Regions from separate parts of the Zymobacter palmae genome, predicted to be linked through region 1. Evidence: predicted binding sites of a transcription regulator. Region 1 holds the regulator's gene; the other holds the start of a gene.
The links. Region 1 encodes LexA, which represses DNA repair genes until DNA is damaged. Its sites were predicted from a motif close to TACTGTNTANNTANACAGTA; they were not measured.
Positions count from the first base shown of each region.

Region 2: the regulator LexA is predicted to act here: its motif matches at 7,966-7,985, upstream of recA (recombinase RecA).

Region 1 is NZ_AP018933.1:2,110,545-2,121,847, forward strand. Features, by position in the region: gene thiH (2-iminoacetate synthase ThiH) at 1-655, shown strand, start outside; gene thiE (thiamine phosphate synthase) at 652-1,320, shown strand; gene ZBT109_RS09445 (lysylphosphatidylglycerol synthase domain-containing protein) at 1,577-2,569, opposite strand; gene ZBT109_RS09450 (hypoxanthine-guanine phosphoribosyltransferase) at 2,641-3,222, opposite strand; gene lexA (transcriptional repressor LexA) at 3,641-4,267, shown strand; gene ZBT109_RS09460 (hypothetical protein) at 4,578-4,829, opposite strand; gene ZBT109_RS09465 (HAD-IIB family hydrolase) at 5,045-5,803, opposite strand; gene ZBT109_RS09470 (DMT family transporter) at 5,926-6,258, opposite strand; gene ZBT109_RS09475 (DUF6586 family protein) at 6,508-6,954, opposite strand; gene topA (type I DNA topoisomerase) at 6,954-9,602, opposite strand; gene pyk (pyruvate kinase) at 10,284-11,303, shown strand, end outside.
Region 2 is NZ_AP018933.1:1,957,362-1,968,664, forward strand. Features, by position in the region: gene ZBT109_RS08805 (DUF6622 family protein) at 1-410, opposite strand, end outside; tRNA gene ZBT109_RS08815 (tRNA-Arg) at 776-852, opposite strand; tRNA gene ZBT109_RS08820 (tRNA-Arg) at 902-978, opposite strand; tRNA gene ZBT109_RS08825 (tRNA-Arg) at 1,052-1,128, opposite strand; tRNA gene ZBT109_RS08830 (tRNA-Ser) at 1,162-1,254, opposite strand; gene csrA (carbon storage regulator CsrA) at 1,414-1,611, opposite strand; gene ZBT109_RS08840 (aspartate kinase) at 1,866-3,113, opposite strand; gene alaS (alanine--tRNA ligase) at 3,217-5,826, opposite strand; gene ZBT109_RS08850 (regulatory protein RecX) at 6,066-6,572, opposite strand; gene recA (recombinase RecA) at 6,724-7,797, opposite strand; gene ZBT109_RS08860 (CinA family protein) at 8,007-8,555, opposite strand; gene mutS (DNA mismatch repair protein MutS) at 8,814-11,303, shown strand, end outside.

The sequences.
Region 1 (11,303 bases):
TCAGCACCACCTCAGCGGCTTCAAGACCGACTTCCAGTGGCGACTGGAAACCCCCGACCGGTTGGGCCTTGCCGGCATGAGCAAGATCGGTCTAGGTGCACTGCTTGGGCTGTCCGCCGATTGGCGCACCGACTGCTTCATGATGACGGAGCACCTACGCTATCTGCGCGAGCGCTATTGGCAGAGCCGCTTCTCGATATCGTTCCCGCGCCTGCGTCCCTGTGAGGGCGGCATCACCCCCGCGGCACTGGTTACTGAACGCCATCTGGTACAGCTCATCTGTGCCTATCGCATCGCATTTCCCGATGTCGAGCTGTCGCTGTCGACCCGCGAATCCGCACGCTTCCGCGACCATGTTGCGCCGCTAGGCATCACCAGCATCAGCGCGTTCTCCCAGACACAACCGGGCGGCTATGCCAATACCCACGATCATCATCTCGAACAGTTCACACCAGACGATCACCGTACCCCCGAGCAGGTCGCCGAGGCCCTGCGCCAGTCAGGGCTACAGCCAGTATGGAAGGATTGGGATGCCGGCTTCGGTCGCCAAGCACCTTCCATACGCTCGTCATCAGACAGCAGCGACACCCTGAGCGAACACCCGCATCCCGTGCGCCACACGCGCCCCGCCACCCACGAGGAGCAGCAGGCATGACCGTCACCTCAACGCTCACACGCCCCCACCTCGACCTATCCCTCTACCTGGTCACGATCAGCCTTGATGAACGTGATGATGATCGCATCGTTGCCACCTGCCAGGCAGCCGTAGAAGGCGGTGCCACGCTGATCCAGCTGCGCGACAAGCACGCCACTACGGAGCAGCGCAGCGCACTCGCGCGCCGCATCATCGACGCCATTGGGCGTGCCGTACCGGTATTGGTCAACGACGATATCAACGCGGCGATAGCGGCTGATGCCGAAGGCGCACATATCGGTCAGGACGACCTGCCCCCCACCGTTGCCCGCCAGCGCCTCGGCCCCGATCGACTGCTGGGGCTAAGCGTCCACAACGATGCCGAGCTGGACTATGCCCTTGCGCAACCCGCAGGTACGCTGGACTACATCGGGCTTGGTGCGGTCTACCCGACCCAGACCAAGGAAGTGAAGGTGCTAGGGATCGACGGTCTACGTCATCTGGCGGCACGCGCACACGCGCACGGCCTGCCTTGCGTAGCGATTGGCGGCATCGGCGGTGAGCGCCTCAGCGACATCGCCACCACCGAAGCCGACGGCATTGCCGTGGTCAGTGCGATCTGCGCCCAGCCCGACCCCGCTGCTGCCGCGAAAGCCCTGCTGACACGTTGGAAACAGGCGCACTAAAAGACTGCTTCATAACCTAAGTGATTGCTTTTGCCCTTTCCAAAGACGGTTTCTACCGCAATGTTGTGGTTTGAAATCCTCCTAATGACATGGGTATTAGCGTTATGAAACATGCTCTAAGCACTGCACAGCCAGACCTCCGTGTCTTGCGGCATATCAACCGCTCGGCACCGCACCACTGGCAAAAACAGAAAAGGCGAGCCTCCGCAATGGAGAGCTCGCCTTTTCTTATCCTCGCCACGGATAGTCCGCTGTGCTACGACGTGCGGCGATGCCGCCGCAGCCTAACCAGTTCACAGCACAAGAGTGCCAGACAGGCCAGCACCAGTGGCAGCAGTACATAGATCGCGCGGTACAGCAGAATGGCCGCCAGCAGTGGTGCTTCACCTACTGAGCCTTTGAAAGCCGACAGAATGATCATCTCAAAGACGCCAAACCCGCCGGGAATATGGCTCAATACACCCGTCGCCAGCGCCAGCAGATACACCATCATGAACGTGGTGAAGGGAATATCGCCCGGAATCAGCAGGTACAGCACAGCCGACGCACAGATGACATCTAGCAGCGTAATCAGCAGCTGCAACGCGGACAGCACCATATTGGGCAGGCGAAACCGCCAGTGCCACAGATGAAACTGACGCGTGAACGGCGTCGGACAGTGCGCAGACCGGCGCGTGGCCAGAATGCCAACCAACAGCAGATAGCCCACCAGCACAGCAATGCCTATGCCAATAACCCAGCTGCGTGACAGGTGCAGTGCCTGCGCGGCCGCATCGACGTGAATCAGCGCCGCAACAGCGGCCAGTGGTGGCAACGCACAGCCCAGCGCTAGACTGACGAATGCCGACATACGCGCCACGTCGGCCGGTTCTATGCCGTGAGGAAAGTAGAGCCGATAACGCACCGCGCCGCCCGACAGCATTGACAGCCCAATCGCATTGCCCACTGCTGATGCGCATACACCCGCCATGACCAGCGCTCTCGACGGCACGCTGACGCCAGCATAGCGCGTCGCCGACCATTCATAGCCCAACAGCATCACATAGCTGCCGACCGCTGCCAGCACGGCCCCCACAATCCACTGTGGCGGCACGGCTATCAGCGCCGCATGCAGTTGGCTCAGATTAATGCTTCTGACCATCGACCAACAGGCATACACCGCGCCGATGAAGATCGCCACGATCAGGGCTACCCCCAGCTGGTGGCGATACTTCATCAGACGGCTCGACAGCTTCGACAGATTGCTCATTGAAAGATAGGCCTCACATTCAAAGTCACGGTCGAAGCGCCCTCACTGCGCACGCTCATGGGCAAGCGCCCTTATAGCCCTTTGGGCGCGAAAATACCCGGCGCGTTGCGCCAATAGCCCTTGTAGTCCATGCCGAAGCCGAACACGTAACGGTCTTCGACTTCCAGACCGCAGAAGTCGGCCTTCAGACCCGGCACGGCCTTGCGATCATGTTTCTTGTCGACCAGCACCGCAGAGGAGACGCTTGCAGCACCCGCTTCGCGGCAGTACTCCAGAATAGCCGCCAGCGTGGCACCTTCATCGAGAATATCGTCGATGACGACCACATGACGTCCTTTCATCGGCCGCTCGGGGGAAACGCGCCAGAACAATTCCCCACCGCTGGTCTTGCCGCGGTAGCGCGTCGCGTGCAGGTAATCGATTTCAAGCGGGAAGCCGAGACGCGTCAGCAAGTGACCCGTCGTGATGAGGCCACCGTTCATGACGCAGAAGCACAGCGGCAATTTGTCACCCAGCACTTCCGTCATGCGCGTCGCCATGGCGTCGAGTGCGGCGTCCACTTCTTCTTGCGTGACCAGACAGTCAGCCTGCGCCATCAGCGCATTCATATCCTGCACGTGGCGATGAGAATCAAAAATCGGATCGTCTTGCATTGCCAGAGTCTTGTTCAAATGTAAGTGGGATACGGCACTACCATGCCGAAAACAGAACACCTGACGAAGCCGGAGCCAGGTCAGGTGACGAGCGAAGCACATGGAGACAGCGGGCGCACCGCCTGAGCAAGCACACTATCGCTGCTGGCGGTATGCCGATGGCGCGGATACACAGTCCTTCGGACACGCGTTTGCCCGGAAGGTTTTCCCGGCGGCACGTTTTCCCTCTGATCCAAAGAAAAGAAGCCTCGTGCCGAACTGAAGTTCACGCATGCCACATGAGAACAAAACGCGCCCCATTCCCGTGCGGCGACTATTCTACCCCATAACGCGCCGTATGCTGCAATTGACTTGCGTGGCAGAATACACTGGATATAATCACAGAGATATTATTTCATCCAAGACGACAAGGCCTGTCATGACGAAACCACTCACTCGTCGCCAGCAGGAAGTCTTTGACTTCATCTGCGAGACGCTCGATACGCTGGGATATCCACCTACACGGGCAGAGATTGCGCGAGCGCTGGGGTTCCGCTCTGCCAACGCCGCCGAAGAACATCTGCGCGCCCTGAAACGCAAGGGCGTGATCGAAATGATCGCGGGCGCGTCACGCGGCATCCGCATCATCAAGCGCGACGAAGCGGCACCGACCGATACGCTGGCCATTGTAGGTCAGGTTGCGGCGGGTAGCCCTATTCTCGCCACCGAACACGTCGACCGCTACTGCCCGCTGTCGCCAGACTTCTTCTCGCCACGCGCGGATTATCTGCTGCGCGTCAAAGGGGTGTCGATGCAAGATGTTGGCATTCTGGATGGCGACCTGCTGGCGGTGCACAAGACGCAGGACGTGCACAACGGCCAAATCGTCGTGGCTCGCCTGGGCGATGACGTAACAGTCAAACGCTTCGAGCGTCAGGGCAATCATGTTCGCCTGATCGCAGAGAACCCGGACTTTGCACCGATTGAGGTGGATGTCACCCGCGATGCGCTGGAAATCGAAGGTATCGGGGTCGGCGTCATCCGCGGCGATCAGGGTCTGCACTGATCCCTCGCGATACGTCTAGCCGTAGATAGGTACACAAAAGGCGGGCAGGCCGTGTGAATCGGCCTGCCCGCCTTTCTTTTATTCTGTGCCGCGCCGATCATGGTGATCATCGGCATGACCTAGGATTCGCCCCCTAGGCACTCCCGCACACTATCTACTGAGCGCGGCTCATCGTGCAACCTGCTTAGAGCATGTTCCATAACGCCAATACCCATGTCATTGAAGGGCCTTCAAACCACAACATTGCGGTAGAAGCCTTCTATTTCAGAAAGGGTAAAAGCGATCACTTAGGTTATGAAACAGTCTTTTATTAATGCACGGTCACCGACTCTTCTTCGTCCTGCTCACTCAGCGTATCGTCACCGTCCCACAGCATCGAACGCGTGATAGCGTGGTCGATCATTTCCCGTGCGACATCGAAGCGGCTTCGCTGCAGCAGCTCCAGCGCCTGCTCGGAAAATCGAATGCTAACCAAAGGAGCTTCATCATCGCTATCGGTAGAACGAAGCACGACCTCACCGTCTGGAAGCTCTACGATCTCGAGAATCGCATTGTCGATCATGAATCACCTCTCATGGTAAAAAAACGACCATAGCGATTAGCGCCATGGTCGTTGTCTGACCACAGGGTACCACGACAGCGCAGCCCGTGCGACAGGCGAGGCGCAAGAATACCGCAGCACCATGCTCGGTGCGTTAGCACCGTGATGCCTTCATATTCCAGTAGATAGGCGCAGATACCCCTACCATTTTCTCGACAGTTCAGCGCTGATACGAATCAAGCCGCGACCTTGTCAGCCAGCGCGGTGATGGCCTGTGCTACCTCGTCGAACGCGACACGCTGATGAGGTGGTGTGGCCGGCTGGAATTCACCCACAACGACCGAGTGTGCTGCGCGGGCCAGCATGGCCTGATCGTTAAGGTCATTGCCGAAGATAATCGCCTGCTCGGGTGCAATCGCCAGCCGATCCAGCGCATTCACCTTATCGGTCTGACCGGGCATCAGATCGAAGCAGTGATCGAAACGGTGGAGCTTTTCGACGACATTGAAGGGCTGAGCACTCAGGTACTCTAACAGCGGTTCCCGCAGCGCCATATCGAGAATCAGGATCTTGTTAACCCCTTGCGCCATCACTGTATCGCGCTCGGCGGGAGGGAACGTGACGTTCAGTGAACGCACATAGTCGTGGAAATCATGCGCGATGGGCGAGAAACCGTACTGCCAGTGACTTTCCACTACATAGGCCGCACGGGCATTATCCAGCCACCCCAGCATGCTTGCCGCACTGTCGGCGTCGAATTTTTCATTGATCATAAACTCGCCGCGCTGCCACGCCATCCCACCATTACACCCCACCATCACAGCGTCATGCAGTTCATCTGGCAGCAGCGGCAGCATATCGCGCACAGGCCGTGCGGAAGCGAAAACCACCTGATAGTGTTCGCGCAGCGCCAACAGCGCCTCGGCGACGGAAGATGAAATCGGTTGCCCCGCCTGACTGATCGTACCGTCGATATCAAAAATAGCGTAACGCATGATTTTCCTTGATAAGTCGTACTGGATGAGAAGGAAGGTAGCCGCCCACGATCGCGCGCTATATTCTCCGTCGGCAACCCTGCATGTGCATAGAGAGCACCATGCGATTGTTTTCCGGCCGCTCAGTGCGCTTGAACGGAAGAGAACGTATTCATGACCATCACCCCTGCCAGAATAAGTACTATACCGATCAGCGCTGCGGCATCCAGCTTCTGCTGGAAAAGTGCCCAACCAATCAGCGTGGTCAGCACTACCCCCAATCCCGCCCAGACGGCGTAGGCAATACCCAGCGGCAAATACCGAAGCGTCAACGACAAGAAATAGAAGGCGCAACCGTACCCCACGACCACCAGCACTGAAGGCCACAAACGCGAAAAACCGTTGCTGGCCTTAAGCGCAGACGTTGCAATCACTTCCGCCACTACGGCAACCACTAGAAACAGCCACCCTTGCATGACGAATGCTCCTTCAGCGATGGTCATAACAGCCCTTTCATACCCTATTACGGTGATACAGGGAATGCGCGTTCACCACTCTAACGCGGTGTGTCTTACATGTTGATGAAGAGAAACTACCCGACACAAACGTTCAAGGCGCTCACCCTAGCGACTTGATAAAGCCGTACGGCAAGCGCCTTGATAAACAGACACCTACGAAGTGCCAAGCCACGTCAGCGGCCCAGCGCCATGTTCTTGAGCGACATCTCAGCAGAAGCGCGATGACTCCCGCAACCCATTGGCCAGCACACGCAATGCGACTAACTGATCTTTGAGCTGCGCTACACGTTCACCCACAGACAGCGTGGTGGCGATTAACCCTACCGTTGCCGGGATGTGCCCCGTACGCCGCTGTTCTAAGCGAAGATACAGCGCATACAACTCACCGTTCGCCGTCAGCAATGCACGCTCCAGCAGACGTCGTTCCTGAAGTGTGTCGGGCAGCGCGTTTAGCATCTGCTGCCACGGCCCAGCGTCGAGCGATTGGGGCGCCGCCAGTTCGGCCACCAGCGCTGCTAGGCTCTGCTCGGCCAATACCAGCGCTCCGGATTCACAGGCCTGCTGCAGCGCCCCGTCCAGCGACAGGGCGTGCGATGCCAACAGCTCAGCATCATACATCAAGCGCTGGGTGCGGCGTGACGGATCAATATCCATCACTTCGCACTCTTAGCCGGCTTACGCTTATCTTCTACAACCCACCGCCCGTCGACGAAAGAGGCGCGCCAGCCGGTAGCCTTACCGTTGTCTTCAGTCATCACGTACTGCTCCTTGCTCTTACGCGAGAAGCGGATCTGTGCGGGACGACCGTCCGGATCGGCCACAGGCGCATCCAGCAGGAAGTGGTATTTTTCAGGCAGCGTTTCGCGATGCGGCTGCAGTTCCAGCACCAACGGTGCCCGCGTTTCACGCTTGCGAGGAAACTGGCTCGCGGCGAGGAACAGGCCACTGGCCCCATCACGCAGGACATAGTGATCCTCCACCTTCTGACAGGCCAGTTCCGGCATCGGAATCGGATCCATCTTCGGCGGTGCCGCTTCACCGCTCTTCAGCAGCTTGCGCGTGTTCTTGCAGTCATCGTTGGTGCAGGCAAAATACTTGCCGAAACGCCCAGCACGCAGCTGCATTTCCGATCCGCACTTATCGCATTCAAGCGTCGGACCTTCATAACCTTTGATGCGGAAGCTGCCGTGTTCGATTTCATACCCGGCACAATCAGGACTGTTACCGCAGACGTGCAGTTTGCGGTGTTCGTCGACCAGATAGCTGTCCATCGCCGTGCCACAAATAGGGCAACGGTGCATGGCGCGCAGTGCATCCGTTTCGGCTTCATCACCGGCATCCGCCGCTACGGCTTCTTCACCTGGCAGCAGGTCAATGGTCTTTTTGCAACGTTCCTTGGGCGGCAGGTTATAACCGGAGCAGCCAAGGAAGACCCCTGTCGATGCCGTACGGATCTGCATATGACGACCGCAGTCCGGGCATTTGATATCGGTATCGACCGGCTGATTGGGGCGCATACCGTCATCGCCGCTGGCCTTGTCGAGCTCGGCCTTAAAATCGCCATAGAACGTATTGAGCAACTGCAGCCAGTCGCGCTGGCCTTCGGCGACACCGTCTAGGCTGCCTTCCATACGCGCGGTAAAGCTGTAATCAAGCAGATCCTGGAAAGACTCGACCAAGCGGTCGGTCACGATTTCGCCCAGCTTCTCGGCGTAGAAACGACGGTTCTCCAGCCGCACGTAGCCGCGATCCTGAATGGTCGAGATGATCGACGCATAAGTGGATGGGCGACCGATGCTGCGTTTTTCCAGCTCCTTGACCAAGCTGGCCTCGGTGTAGCGCGCCGTCGGCTTGGTGAAGTGCTGCTCAGGGTCGAGACCATCCAGCGTCAGCGCCGTGCCTTCTTGGATGTCCGGTAACTGTTGATCTTCCGCACTGCGGCTGCTCGGCGGCAGCACGCGCGTATAACCGTCGAACTTCAGTACGCGGCCGCGCGTACGCAGTGTGTAGCCATCGGCATCTACGGTCAGCGCCGTCGACAGATAGCGCGCAGGCACCATCTGGCAGGCCACGAACTGGCGCCAGATCAACTCGTAGAGGCGTTCCGCGTCACGTTCCATGCCGCTCAGCTGCGAGGTCGCACGCTTCACGTCGGTCGGGCGGATCGCCTCGTGCGCTTCCTGTGCGCCCTGCTTGCTGGAATAGCGCACGGGAGCGTCGGGAAGGTACGCATCGCCATATTCAGCAGCGATATGATCACGCACCTGCTCCACGGCATCCTGTGACAGGTTGGTGGAGTCGGTACGCATATACGTGATATAGCCCGCTTCATACAAGCGCTGAGCCAGCATCATGGTCTTCTTGACCGAAAAGCCTAAGCGACCACTTGCCGCCTGCTGCAACGTCGACGTAATAAAGGGAGCGCCGGGCTTGCTGGACGTCGGGCGGTCTTCACGCTTGGTGATCGCCAGAGTCGCATCGTACAGCCCCGCGATGCGCGACAGTGTCTCTTCTTCGCTAACAGGACGGAACGGCTCACCGTTTTGGCGCACGAGCTCGAAGTTCAGTACGTCGTCCTTGCCATAGCGCAGACGCGCCATGACGTCCCAGAATTCCTCAGGAACGAAGGCACGGATCTCACGTTCTCGCTCAACGATCAGACGCACCGCCACCGACTGCACGCGGCCGGCTGACAATCCGCGGGCCACCTTACCCCACAGCAGCGGCGACAACATGAAGCCCACCACGCGGTCGAGGAAACGCCGTGCCTGCTGGGCGCGGACGCGTGGCATCTGCAACTCGCCCGGCGACTGGAAGGCCTGCTGGATCGCGTTCTTAGTGATCTCGTTGAACACCACACGCCGGAAACGGCCTTCATCACCACCGATGGTCTCGCGAAGGTGCCAAGCAATGGCTTCCCCCTCGCGGTCAAGGTCGGTTGCGAGATAGATAGCGTCGGCCTTGCGGGCCAGACGTTTCAGTTCGTCGACGACTTTTTCCTTGCCCGGCAGAATTTCGTAGTGCGCTTCCCAATCATGATCAGGATCGACGCCCATGCGACGAATCAACTGCTCGTGCTGTTTGCGCAGCTTGTATTCGGCCTTCTGTTCAGGCGACATTTTGCGCGTCAGCGCAGCCTGCTGGCTGCGCTCTGCCGGCGTCGTCGTACGCCGATCATTGCCACCCGTCGGCAGGTCACGGATATGACCTACACTGGACTTCACGATGAACTCGTCGCCCAGATACTTATTGATGGTCTTGGCCTTGGCCGGCGATTCCACGATCACCAGTGACTTACCCATAGCATTCCATCTCTGTGCAGCGCGCTCACCGCGGGATTTCCGCTGCGGCGCATGGGAATAAATGTGCCTACCCTACCCTAGCAGACGTTACGACGCCACCGCGCATCCATCGGCAGACCGACAGCAGAGTTGAGCCCATGTCGCATAAACATTCCACGAGGAACGAATCACTTACTTACGCCTCAAATAGCACGGAACCACTCGAAAAGGTATATCCGGCATGACTTTGACCGCCAACAACGGGTATCATCGCCAGCGCCCGACACATGAAAAGGCGACTAAGGTCGATGAAGACTGTCACGGACGGCTTGCACACCCTTTTCTTGGAGCACACCATATAGATGCGAACAGCCTTTATTGCAACACCTGCCGATATATCCTCGGCTATACATGCTGTTCGCCGATACTGAATCACTGGAGTATCACGATCACTGGAGTACCATGCGTCGCGGACCGAGCCCTGCTCAACGCTCCGTGGCAGGGAAAAGGTGGTACTCTAGGCATCAGCAGCGACGCACATCGGCACACCCCATGCCACCCAGCATAATCCGACTGGGCCGCAGGGGTTGCGACAATATGTGCGTAGGATAGTGAACCTGGTGGCGCGTATCATCGCCCCCGCTCGATGCCAAAAACGTGTAATATTACGACACGCCATTTAGCGCAAAGGAGAAAGACCTGATGCCGCAAGCACAGAAACAACCCGTTCGTCGCACCAAGATTCTGACGACGCTTGGTCCGACCACCGACAAACCTGGCATTCTGGACGCCATGGTCAAAGCCGGTATCGACGTTGTCCGTATCAACTTCTCTCACGGCGACCCGGAAGAACATCGTCAACGCGTAGAATCCGTACGCGCTGCCTCTGCCAAATATGGCCGTCACGTTGCGATCCTCGGTGACCTGCAGGGTCCGAAAATTCGTATCGCACGTTTCAAAGAAGGCGCGGTCAACCTTGAAGTTGGTCAGCCGTTCATCATCGACATGGACCTGGGTCGTACCGATGGTGACGAGCATCAGGTCGGCTGTGACTACAAAGATCTGGCAAAAGACCTGTTCGAAGGCGACGTACTGCTGCTGGACGACGGCCGCCTGGTCTTCGAAGTCACTGGCGTGGCTGCACCGAAAGTACACTGCAAAGTCCTGGTTGGCGGCAAGCTGTCCAACAACAAAGGGATCAACAAGCAGGGCGGCGGTCTGTCCGCTGCGGCACTGACCGAGAAAGACAAGATCGACATGCAGACGGCCATCAAACTGGGCGTCGACTACATCGCGATCTCCTTCCCGCGTTCTGCTGCTGACATGGAATACGCTCGCGAGCTGCTGCACAAGTACTCCGACGACCTCCAGAGCGACATCGGCAAAACCATCGGTCTCGTTGCTAAAGTAGAACGTGCTGAAGCCGTTTCTACCAACGAAATCCTCGACGGCATCATCAAAGCATCTGACGCTGTCATGGTTGCTCGTGGTGACCTGGGTGTTGAAATCGGCGATGCTCGCCTGATCGGCGCACAGAAAAACATGATCAAGCGTGCTCAGATGTACAACACGCCGGTTATCAACGCCACTCAGGCGCTGGAATCCATGATCAACGCTCCGCTGCCGACTCGTGCAGAAGTCATGGACGTAGGTAACGCCGTTCTCGACGGTGCTGACGCTGTCATGTGTTCTGCAGAAACTGCAGCTGGTGACTATCCGGTC
Region 2 (11,303 bases), 150 kb from region 1:
ACGATCACCATCATCCATGCTGATGAAACGGCATCTTGATGCGTATGCAGATAGGCCGCCATGACAAAGCGGGAGATGAATGCCACCACGATAAAGCAGAGCGGCAAGGCAGACCCCGCCCGAACGACATGTCCCGGCGCACCGGCATCTCTCAGCCCCGGAGAGGTGCGCCAGCACCGCCAGCCCACAAAAGCCCCCAATGGCAGTCCTATGGCCGCCGACACCAGCGCTAAAATCGACGTTTCGGTATCTTGGCACAGTGCATAACCTCCCCAGACTAAGAAGATCACTGGCAACAACAACAGCCGCGTCAGCGACATCGTACGGTCTTGAAGCGCCTTAATACCTCTCAGTACCAACGCCACTAGAAGCACCCAGACCCACGTAGGCGCATGTGAAATGATCTGCATCTGCCCTCCTCTTTTATTCCAGAATCAATGACCTGCCTTGCACATTATGCGACGGACCGTGCTGCGTAGACACCCTAATTGACACGTGAGGCGTGAGGCGTGAGGCGTGAGGCGTGAGGCGTGAGGCGTGAGGCGTGAGGCGTGAGGCGTGAGGCGTGAGGCGTGAGGCGTGAGGCGTGAGGCGTGAGGCGTGAGGCGTGAGGCGTGAGGCGTGAGGCGTGAGGCGTGAGGCGTGAGGCGTGAGCAGTATGTGAACGACGCTCGCCCACCGCAAGCGTTTATTTCGATATAAACCAACTAATGAGGCTTGTCTCATGGATACAAAAAAGCCCCGCCGATCATATAATCAGCGGGGCTTCTCTATATGGCGCGCCCGAGAGGATTCGAACCTCTGACCCCTTGATTCGTAGTCAAGTACTCTATCCAGCTGAGCTACGGGCGCAAAACTTGGAGAAGATAATTTTGAGTGTTTTCTCTAACACTTTAAGCTATGGCGCGCCCGAGAGGATTCGAACCTCTGACCCCTTGATTCGTAGTCAAGTACTCTATCCAGCTGAGCTACGGGCGCATTCCATAATGCAGTGAGATGACAATCAAACTGATTTGAATGTGAATCTCATTTCCCTGGTTAAATTTCTTCGTGGCGCGCCCGAGAGGATTCGAACCTCTGACCCCTTGATTCGTAGTCAAGTACTCTATCCAGCTGAGCTACGGGCGCATTACGAAAAACTTTAAACAGCGTTGACGGTAATGGCGGAGAGGGAGGGATTCGAACCCTCGATAGGGCTATAAACCCTATACTCCCTTAGCAGGGGAGCGCCTTCAGCCACTCGGCCACCTCTCCCTTACCGACGGCGCACATAGTATCTATTTATCTTTCGCCTGTCTAGTGCTGTTTGATATTTTTATTAAAAAAAGCGTTGCAATTCAAATCGGAGGCCACGAATCCAGGCCTTCAGCGGCACCGCAGGCCGCACCAGCCGTGCATTCTTGCAACATCGGCTCATTCTTCGTCAGTGTCACTCTTCTCCTGAGAACGCTCGTTCTGGATGCGCTGATAGATTTCCTCTCTATGCACAAGAATATCGCGAGGCGCTTCTACACCAATACGCACTTGGTTTCCTTTGACCCCCAGGACGGTAACGCTGACGTCATCGCCGATCATGAGTGTCTCGCCACTGCGGCGAGTCAGAATGAGCATCTGGACCTCCTTTGTCTTATACGACGTTATGTTTCCTGTTCTTGCATGCAGCACCGTCTAAACACACGTACGAGGCTTCCTTAGGAGAAGCCCCGCACGCAAGGTCAGACCATGACATCGTGTCCACGGCACTACCTAAATGCCTTGCTCGTAATGACTCACTGTAGAGCATCCGTGCAAAAGCCGCACATGCTACCCCCTATACTATATAAGAGGCAGCTGCAGACGTTGCCGTCTAATGACAATGCTCGGGATCACACTTCCCGAGGTTCAGCATCCAGCCCGAAAGCCGTATGCAATGCACGTACCGCCAGTTCCGTGAATTTCTCGTCGATGATGACGGAAATCTTGATTTCAGACGTCGAGACCATGCGAATGTTGATGCCTTCGGCGGCCAGCGTCCGGAACATCTGATCGGCCACACCCGCATGCGAACGCATACCCACGCCTACCAGAGACACTTTTGCGATGCGTTCGTTTCCACGCAGTTCACCACCCAGCGTCGGCACAACCTGTTCTTCCAGCAGACGACACGCCTGACGGAAGTCCTGTTTGCTGACGGTGAAGGTGAAATCGGTACGCTCATCTTCAATAGCGATGTTCTGGATGATCATATCGACTTCGATATTGGCCTGCGCAATCGGGCCAAGAATGCGGGAAGCGATACCGGGGACGTCGGGCATCTTGCGCAGGGTGATCTGCGCTTCGTTGACGCTAAACGCAATTCCGGATATCTGCGGCGCTTCCATGTTATGCGTTGACAAGTGTTCTTCCTCCGCAACGATCAATGTACCAGGACCTTCTTCGAACGATGACAATACGCGCAGCGGCACATTGTACTTGCCTGCAAATTCAACGGAACGAATCTGCAGTACCTTGGAGCCAAGGCTAGCCAGTTCAAGCATTTCTTCTACGGTAATGGCGTCAAGACGACGGGCATGCGCGCATACGCGCGGGTCGGTCGTATACACACCATCCACATCGGTATAGATCTGACATTCGTCTGCTTTCAGTGCAGCCGCCAGCGCTACTGCCGTCGTATCGGAGCCGCCACGTCCCAGTGTCGTGATCTCGCCGTTTTCATCCATACCTTGGAAACCCGCCACCACGGTGACACACCCAGCATCCAGATCGCGACGCAGACGGTCGGTGTCGATATGGCTGATGCGCGCACGCGTGTGGGCTGTATCGGTATGGATGCACACTTGTGCCCCGGTATAGGACACCGCTTCTACTCCTATCGACTGCAACGCCATCGACAACAGCGAAATTGTGACCTGTTCACCGGTAGAGACCAAAACATCCAGTTCTCGTGGATTTGGTTCCTCGGAAATGTCGTTTGCCAGTCCCAGCAGACGGTTGGTTTCACCGCTCATGGCCGAAACGACGACGACGATCTGATGCCCATCTTCGCGAAAGCGTTTTACTTTCTCTGCTACCGCGCGAATACGCTCGATGGAGCCTACCGAGGTGCCGCCAAATTTTTGTACGTATAGCGCCATGACAGTCCTTCTATTCGGTTTATTTATTCGATTATCGGTTGGGCCCCATACATGACAAACAGAAAGGCAGCCACACGGCCGCCTTCCCTACTGTCACGTTACGTTATGCCTGAAGCTGCTCGACCAGCCATGCATCGACGCTTGCCAATGCCTGTTGCAGGTGTTCAGGTTGGTTACCGCCGGCCTGAGCAAGGTCAGGACGACCACCGCCTTTGCCGCCGACCTGACACGCCACAGCGTTGACCAATGCCCCCGCTTTGACGCGGTCGGTCAAATCTGCCGTTACGCCTGCCGCCAAGCTGACGCGGTCACCGTCGACAACGGACAGCAGCACGACACCTGAAGACAGTTTCTGACGCAGCGTTTCCACCATGCCGCGCAGTTCCTTGCTGGAGATGCCTTCCGGCGTGGCCACCAGAAGCTTCACACCAGCAACGTCGCGGGCCTGCTCGACCAGCTCTTGGCTGGCAAAGTGCGCTAGACGTGATTTCAGGCGCGTCAGTTCCTGTTCCAGATCGCGCTGATGCGCCAGTGCCGCTTCCAAGCGCACCTCACACTGTTCCGGGCGCGCTTTCAGCGCAGCGGCCATACGCCCAATGCTGTCTTCTTTGGCAAGGAAAGCATCCAGCGCAGACTTACCGGTTACCGCTTCGATACGACGGATGCCCGATGCCACGCTGCCCTCGGAGACGATATGACAAAGGCCAATATCACCCGTACGCGCAACGTGTGTACCGCCGCATAGCTCGATGGAGAAATCCTCACGCCCCATCGTCAGCACGCGCACGTCCTCACCGTATTTGGCATCGAACAGTGCACGTGCGCCCAGCGCACGCGCATCGTCGACGCTCATGATACGTGTCGTGACCGGCGTATTGGCACGGATTTCAGCATTGGCAATCTGCTCGACTTCACGCAGCTGCTCCGGCGTCACTGCTTCGAAGTGACTGAAGTCGAAACGCAGATGATCAGGCGTTACCAGTGAGCCCTTCTGCTGAACATGATCGCCCAGCACGCGACGCAGTGCCTCATGCAGCAGGTGAGTGGCAGAGTGGTTGCGACGGATGTCGTCACGACGCAGGTCATCAACGTCAGCCGTAACACTCAGCCCAACGCTTACCGCGCCGTTCTCGACCTGACCGCGATGGAACCACTGGCCTGCCGCGTTCTTGTAGGTATCGGTCACACGGAAGCAGACGCCTTCCGCGACCAGCACCCCGGTGTCACCGACCTGACCGCCCGACTCGGCGTAGAACGGCGTGTGATCCAGTACAACCGTACCTTCCTGCCCGTCCGTCAACTGGTCGCAGTGCTGACCTTCGCTGTCCAGCAGCGCCAGTACCAGGCCTTCGCCTTCCGTATGCTCATAGCCGACAAAATCGGTCTGCGTATCAATATCGATGACAGTCTGCGCATCCGCAGAGAACTTGCTTGCCGCACGCGCACGCGCACGTTGTTCTTCGAGTGCCGCTTCAAACCCTTTCTCATCAAGCACGATGCCACGCTCACGCGCCACGTCTGCGGTCAGATCGTAGGGGAAACCATAGGTATCGTAGAGCTTGAAGATGGTGTCACCCGACAACACGTTGCCGTCGAGCGCCGCAATGGACTCATCCAGCAGCTTCATGCCGTGATCCAACGTACGCTCGAACTGCTCTTCTTCTTTCAGCAGTACCCGCGCGATATGTTCGCTCTGCTTGTGCAGTTCCGGATAGGCCTGCCCCATCTCGGCGTCCAGCGTGGCTACCAGCTTATGGAAGAACGGTTCACGCGCGCCCATCTTGTGACCGTGACGCACGGCACGACGAATGATACGACGCAGCACGTAGCCACGGCCTTCATTGCCCGGCATAACGCCATCACTGATCAGGAAGGAGCATGAACGGATATGGTCGGCGATAACGCGCAGTGACGGCTGATTGATATCGGCCTGTCCGGTCAGCTCAGCAGCAGCCTTGAGCAGATTCTGGAACAGGTCGATTTCATAGTTGGAATGCACGCCCTGCATGACAGCAGCGATGCGCTCAAGCCCCATCCCCGTGTCGATGGACGGACGCGGCAGCGGATTCAGGTTGCCGGATTCATCGCGATCGTACTGCATGAACACGAGGTTCCAGATCTCGATATAACGGTCGCCGTCTTCATCAGGAGAACCAGGAGGACCACCCGCTACGTCAGGGCCGTGGTCGTAGAAGATCTCGGAGCTAGGGCCACACGGACCGGTATCACCCATCTGCCAGAAGTTATCTTCCTCAAGGCGCGTTAGGCGGTCTGCCGGTACACCGATCTCATTGATCCAGATGTCGGCGGCTTCGTCGTCAGTGACGTGTACCGTTACCCAAAGGCGATCTTTTGGCAGTTTCAGTACATCTGTCAAGAACGTCCATGCGAACCCAATGACTTCACGCTTGAAATAGTCACCAAAGCTGAAGTTACCCAGCATCTCAAAAAACGTGTGGTGACGCGCGGTGTAGCCAACGTTGTCGAGGTCGTTGTGCTTACCGCCGGCACGGACACAACGCTGCGCCGAGGTGGCACGTACGTACGGGCGTTTTTCCTGACCGAGGAAAACGTTCTTAAACGGCACCATACCCGCGTTCACGAACAGCAACGTCGGATCATTGTTGGGAATCAGGGAGCTGGAATGGACTTCGGTATGACCATGCTGCTTGAAGAATTCAAGAAACGCCTGGCGTATATCTGCGCTTTTCATGTATACCCTGCCGGTAATGAGAATTGCCGCATGACGATGACACTGCCACCGCACTACCATGTCGTACCATTTCATGCAGAAATAGTTTGCGAGTAGGCGATTTTGCCACAGAAAGCATGCACGATTGTAGTGAGTATACCCCCATCAAGGCCCTAATGAAGAGTCCCTGATGCAACAAAAAATACCAATAATCACAGACAAGTTCATCTTGCAGGCGTTTTTTGCAACACTGAGGCAGATTAATTGTCCATTTCCGGCGACCATGCGCAGGAAAGTGCGTGGCGTGTCTGGTCACCATCGAATCCCCTTCCCGCCAGAAAGCGCTGTCGTTTTGCCTTTTCACGCAGATCATTGCCCGGTGCAGAAAATCGAGCAGCAAGTGCCTCGCAGGCCAGCGCATACCAATCCGCATCTGCTGCCTGCAGCGCCGCACGAGCGGCGGCCCCCTCAATACCCTTCAACATTAATTCATTAAGGATGCGACACGGGCCGTGGCGACGCGATATCCGACTGCGCACAAACACCTCGGCAAAGCGTGTGTCGGATTGAAGGCCTTGCTGCTGGAGACTGTCAATTACGGACTCAATCAGCGCCCCATCCTCTGTGCGACGCCCTAGGCGGTCGTGCAACTCAGCAACACTGTAATCACGGCGCGCGAGCAGCCCGACGGCATATTCCATCAGTGTCGTCACCGTTTGCGGTGCCATCTCAGAGGACCGCCGCCAAGGTGATGAACGCTTTTCCATTTTCAACCTCCTTTATCTATTTCCTTACCGCCCGATTTCAGTCTGTTTTTTTGTAACCCGGTCAGGCTCAGCCGTTCAGCAAGACTGATCAAGATACAAAAAAGCCGATGAGGCATAACACCCCATCGGCTTCGAATTACGTCAGTACTGATCAGGCCAGATCGTCGTCGCTCTTTTCCTGCACTTCGACGTCGGCTTCTGCTTTAGCAGCATCGGCACTGTGAGGCTCTGAGGTTTGCAGCAGCTGAGCACGCACCTGATCTTCGATCTCTTTCATAATGTCGAGGTGATCTTCCAGATATTGCGCCGCATTGGCTTTACCTTGGCCAATCTTGTCACCGTTGTAGCTGTACCATGCGCCCGCTTTGTTGATAAGACCGCACTGTACGCCCAGATCAATGACTTCGCCGGCATGGTAGATACCGCGACCATACATGATCTGGAATTCGGTCTGGCGGAAAGGCGGTGCCACCTTGTTTTTCACAACCTTGACGCGTGTTTCGTTGCCCACGACTTCGTCACCCTGCTTGACAGAGCCGATGCGGCGGATATCGAGGCGTACGCTGGCGTAGAACTTCAGCGCGTTACCACCCGTCGTAGTTTCCGGGTTGCCAAACATAACGCCGATCTTCATACGGATCTGGTTGACGAACATGACCAAGCAGTTGGCGTTTTTGATATGCCCAGTGATCTTACGCAACGCCTGAGACATCAGGCGTGCCTGCAGACCTACATGAGCGTCACCCATTTCACCTTCGATTTCGGCACGGGGTGTCAGCGCGGCAACGGAGTCGACGATGATGACATCAACGCTACCCGAACGGACCAGCATGTCACAGATTTCGAGCGCCTGTTCACCGGTATCGGGCTGCGAGACCAGCAGGTCGTCGAGGTTAACGCCCAGCTTAGCCGCGTAACTCGGATCCAGTGCATGCTCGGCGTCGATGAAGGCACAGGTCTTGCCCTGCTTTTGCGCCTGTGCAATGACGGACAGAGTGATGGTGGTCTTACCGGAAGATTCCGGCCCGAAGATTTCGATGATACGGCCATAAGGCAGACCACCGATGCCCAGTGCGATATCCAGACCCAGCGAGCCTGTGGAAACCGACGGCATAACGGTACTCGGCGCTTCGCCCAGGCGCATGACCGCGCCCTTGCCAAACTGGCGTTCGATCTGAGAGAGCGCTGCGTTTAGCGCCTTGGTGCGATTTTCGTCTTGAGCCATGAGTATGTTCCGTTTCAAAAAATGGTTCCGGTACTGGGCGTGCCAGCCCACCTGCCTTCATCGTCAAATGTGGTAAAGGACTTGACGGTTGGAAATTCAAAGCCCCTTGCCCCAGCTGACAAAGGAGTGCGGGCAGCCGACTGCCCATGACACCCCACGGAGCTTGTGACGTGTGTATATATACAGTGGTATTATAGGGACACGCTTTCTCATTGCAATGCAGAGTCGTACTTTTCTTTCATTGCCGAAGCAATATCCGGCTCCTCCTGCAGCAACAACGCCAGCCAAGAACGCAGTCCCTTTAAGGCCGCCAGCACACTGGCCTGACGCACCTGAACGCGATCACCCTCAAAATGGAAACAGTGCGCAAATGCCGTGTCGCCATCACCCCATGCCATCCATACCGTGCCCACAGGCTTCTGTTCGCTGCCGCCATCCGGGCCAGCCACACCGCTCACGGCCACGCCCAGCTTGGCGCCACTGACTCGGCAGCCTCCCGTGACCATTTCCTCGACGACGACTTGGCTGACCGCCCCCTGTGCGCGCAGGCTATCGGCGCTGACATTAACCATCCGCTGCTTGGCGTCATTAGAATAGGTCACGAAGCCACTTTCGAACCAACGCGAGCTGCCGGGAATATCCGTAATTGCACCCGCCACCTGACCTCCCGTGCAGGACTCCACGGTTGTAACGACAATACCCAACTGTCGCGCCAAATGCCCCACTTCTTCCGCTACCTGCATGATCTGGGCCTTCATGATCACTGCTCCTTGCCGATGCCTTGCTGCAGCCTGACCGAATCGTGACTTCTATCCCTAGACAAGCGCCGAGAGTACGAAGCACGCACGCGATCATGTTACCCTTACGGGCTTGGTCAGCCTGCAAATAAAATCCGTCAGTAATGCGAGTGTTCACGATAGCATAACCATCGACGGCAATCTGACCGCAGCGACCACTGTCCGTTCACGGACACGCCACCTTCTTCCACTTGTCAATGTCCAGGCAATAGCACGCTCATGACTTCAAACGCGACACGCCAGCATACGCCAATGATGGCACAGTACCTGAAGATCAAACGAGAACATCCCGACGTTCTGCTGTTCTATCGCATGGGGGATTTCTATGAGCTGTTCTTCGATGATGCCAAACGGGCAGCCGAACTGCTGGATATTACCCTGACCGCTCGCGGTCAATCGGCAGGCAACCCCATTCCAATGGCTGGCGTGCCCTACCACAGCGTAGAATCCTATCTGGCTCGCCTAGTTCGCCTTGGCGTTTCCGTTGCCATCTGCGAACAGATCGGCGACCCAGCGACCAGCAAGGGCCCTGTCGAACGCAAGGTCGTTCGCATTGTGACCCCGGGCACGCTGCACGATGAAGCACTGCTGGATGCGCGGCGCGACAACCTGCTGGTCGCTTTGTGCTGCCACCCTAAACCGCGCACACACGAACCGCAGTGGGGTATCGCTTGGCTGGAAGTGGCCAGTGGCCGTTTCGGTGCTCTCGAAGTGGACGGCGACGGAGAAATGCTGGCCGAGCTGCAGCGCCTATCGCCTGCCGAGCTGCTGGTCCCTGAATCGCTGACACTGCCGGAGTCGATCGACGGTATGCCAGGCCTGCGTCACATGAGCGACTGGCACTTCGATCACGACACCGCTCACCGCCTTGTCTGCGATCAGCTCAAGGTCAATGCATTGGACGGCTTCGGTGCGGGACACTTCGTTCATGGCGTCTGTGCGGCAGGGGCTCTGCTGAACTATGCACGCGATACTCAGCGCGCAGCGTTGCCGCACGTCAATGCACTCGAAATAGAACAACGCAACGATGCGGTCGTCATTGATGCTGCCAGCCGGCGCAATCTTGAGATAGATACCAATCTATCAGGCACGGCGGACAATACGCTCGCCAGCGTACTCGACTCGACACTGACCGCCATGGGGGCTCGTAAACTGCGCCGCTGGCTCAATCGCCCCCTTCGTCAGCAGCAACAGGTCCATGCTCGCCAGCAGGCCGTGCAGCGTCTGATTGACAGCGATCTGCTGACAGAGCTGAGCACTCCGATGAAGCAGATCGGCGACGTCGAGCGCATTCTGGCCCGTGTAGCACTGCGCAGCGCGCGTCCTCGCGACTTGGCCCGCCTACGTGACGCCCTCGTGGCACTGCCCGAAGTAGCGGCGCTACTGAAGCCCATTCCCGATGGCAGCCTACTGGACACTCTGCGCAAGCACATCATTGCGTACCCGCAGTTACAGGACACACTAACGCGCGCTATCATCGACACCCCGCCCGCCGTGATACGTGACGGGGGCGTCATCAAAGAAGGCTTCGACAAGGAGCTGGACGAGCTGCGTGATCTGCACGAACATGCCGGCGACTACCTCGTGCGACTCGAAACCCGAGAGCGCGAGCGTACCGGCCTGTCCAACCTCAAGGTGGGCTACAACCGCGTTCACGGCTACTTCATTGAGCTCCCACGCAGTCAGGCACAGAGTGCTCCCGTCGAATATATCCGCCGCCAAACGCTCAAGAATGCCGAGCGCTTCATCATTCCCGAACTGAAAGAGTTTGAGGACAAGGTGCTTTCAGCCCGCGCCCGCGCGCTGGCCCGCGAAAAGCTGCTGTATGAAGAGCTGCTCGATACGCTCAACGCTTATCTGAATCTGCTGTCGGCAACAGGACAGGCCCTGGCCAGCCTTGACGTATTGATGAGCTTTGCCGAGCGTGCAATCGCACTCGATATGACCTGCCCAACGCTGTCTACAGCCCCCGGCATCGACATCCGAGATGGACGCCATCCGGTCGTCGAACATGTCTCATCGCACCCCTTCGTACCCAACGATCTGCGTTTTGACGATACCCTGCGCATGCACGTCATTACTGGCCCCAACATGGGGGGTAAATCGACGTTCATGCGCCAGAATGCTCTGATCGTGCTGATGGCCTATACTGGCAGCTTCGTACCTGCAAGCCATGCCATCATCGGCCCTATCGACCGCATCTTCACCCGTATCGGCTCGTCAGATGACCTTGCCGGAGGCCGCTCGACCTTCATGGTCGAAATGACCGAAACGGCCAACATTCTTCACAATGCCACAGAATACAGTTTGGTATTGATGGATGAAATCGGTCGCGGCACCAGTACGTTCGATGGCCTATCGCTGGCGTGGGCATCTGCCGAAGCGCTGGCTCAGCGACGCGCATTCACCCTGTTCGCGACGCACTACTTTGAAATGACTGCGCTGGAGCAGCAGATCACCGGTGTTGGCAACCTGCACCTGACCGCCACTGAACACGACGAAGGAATCGCCTTCATGCACCGCGTCGAACCCGGCCCGGCAAGCCAGAGCTACGGTCTTCAGGTCGCTCAGCTCGCAGGCGTTCCACGCAGCGTCATCGAGCGAGCACGCTTCCGGCTGGCGCAGCTGGAAAGCGGTTCTGGTTTACCCGCCGCAACAACAACGGCTATGCATGTACAAGAGCCCACGCCTCAGCAGAATGACCTCTTC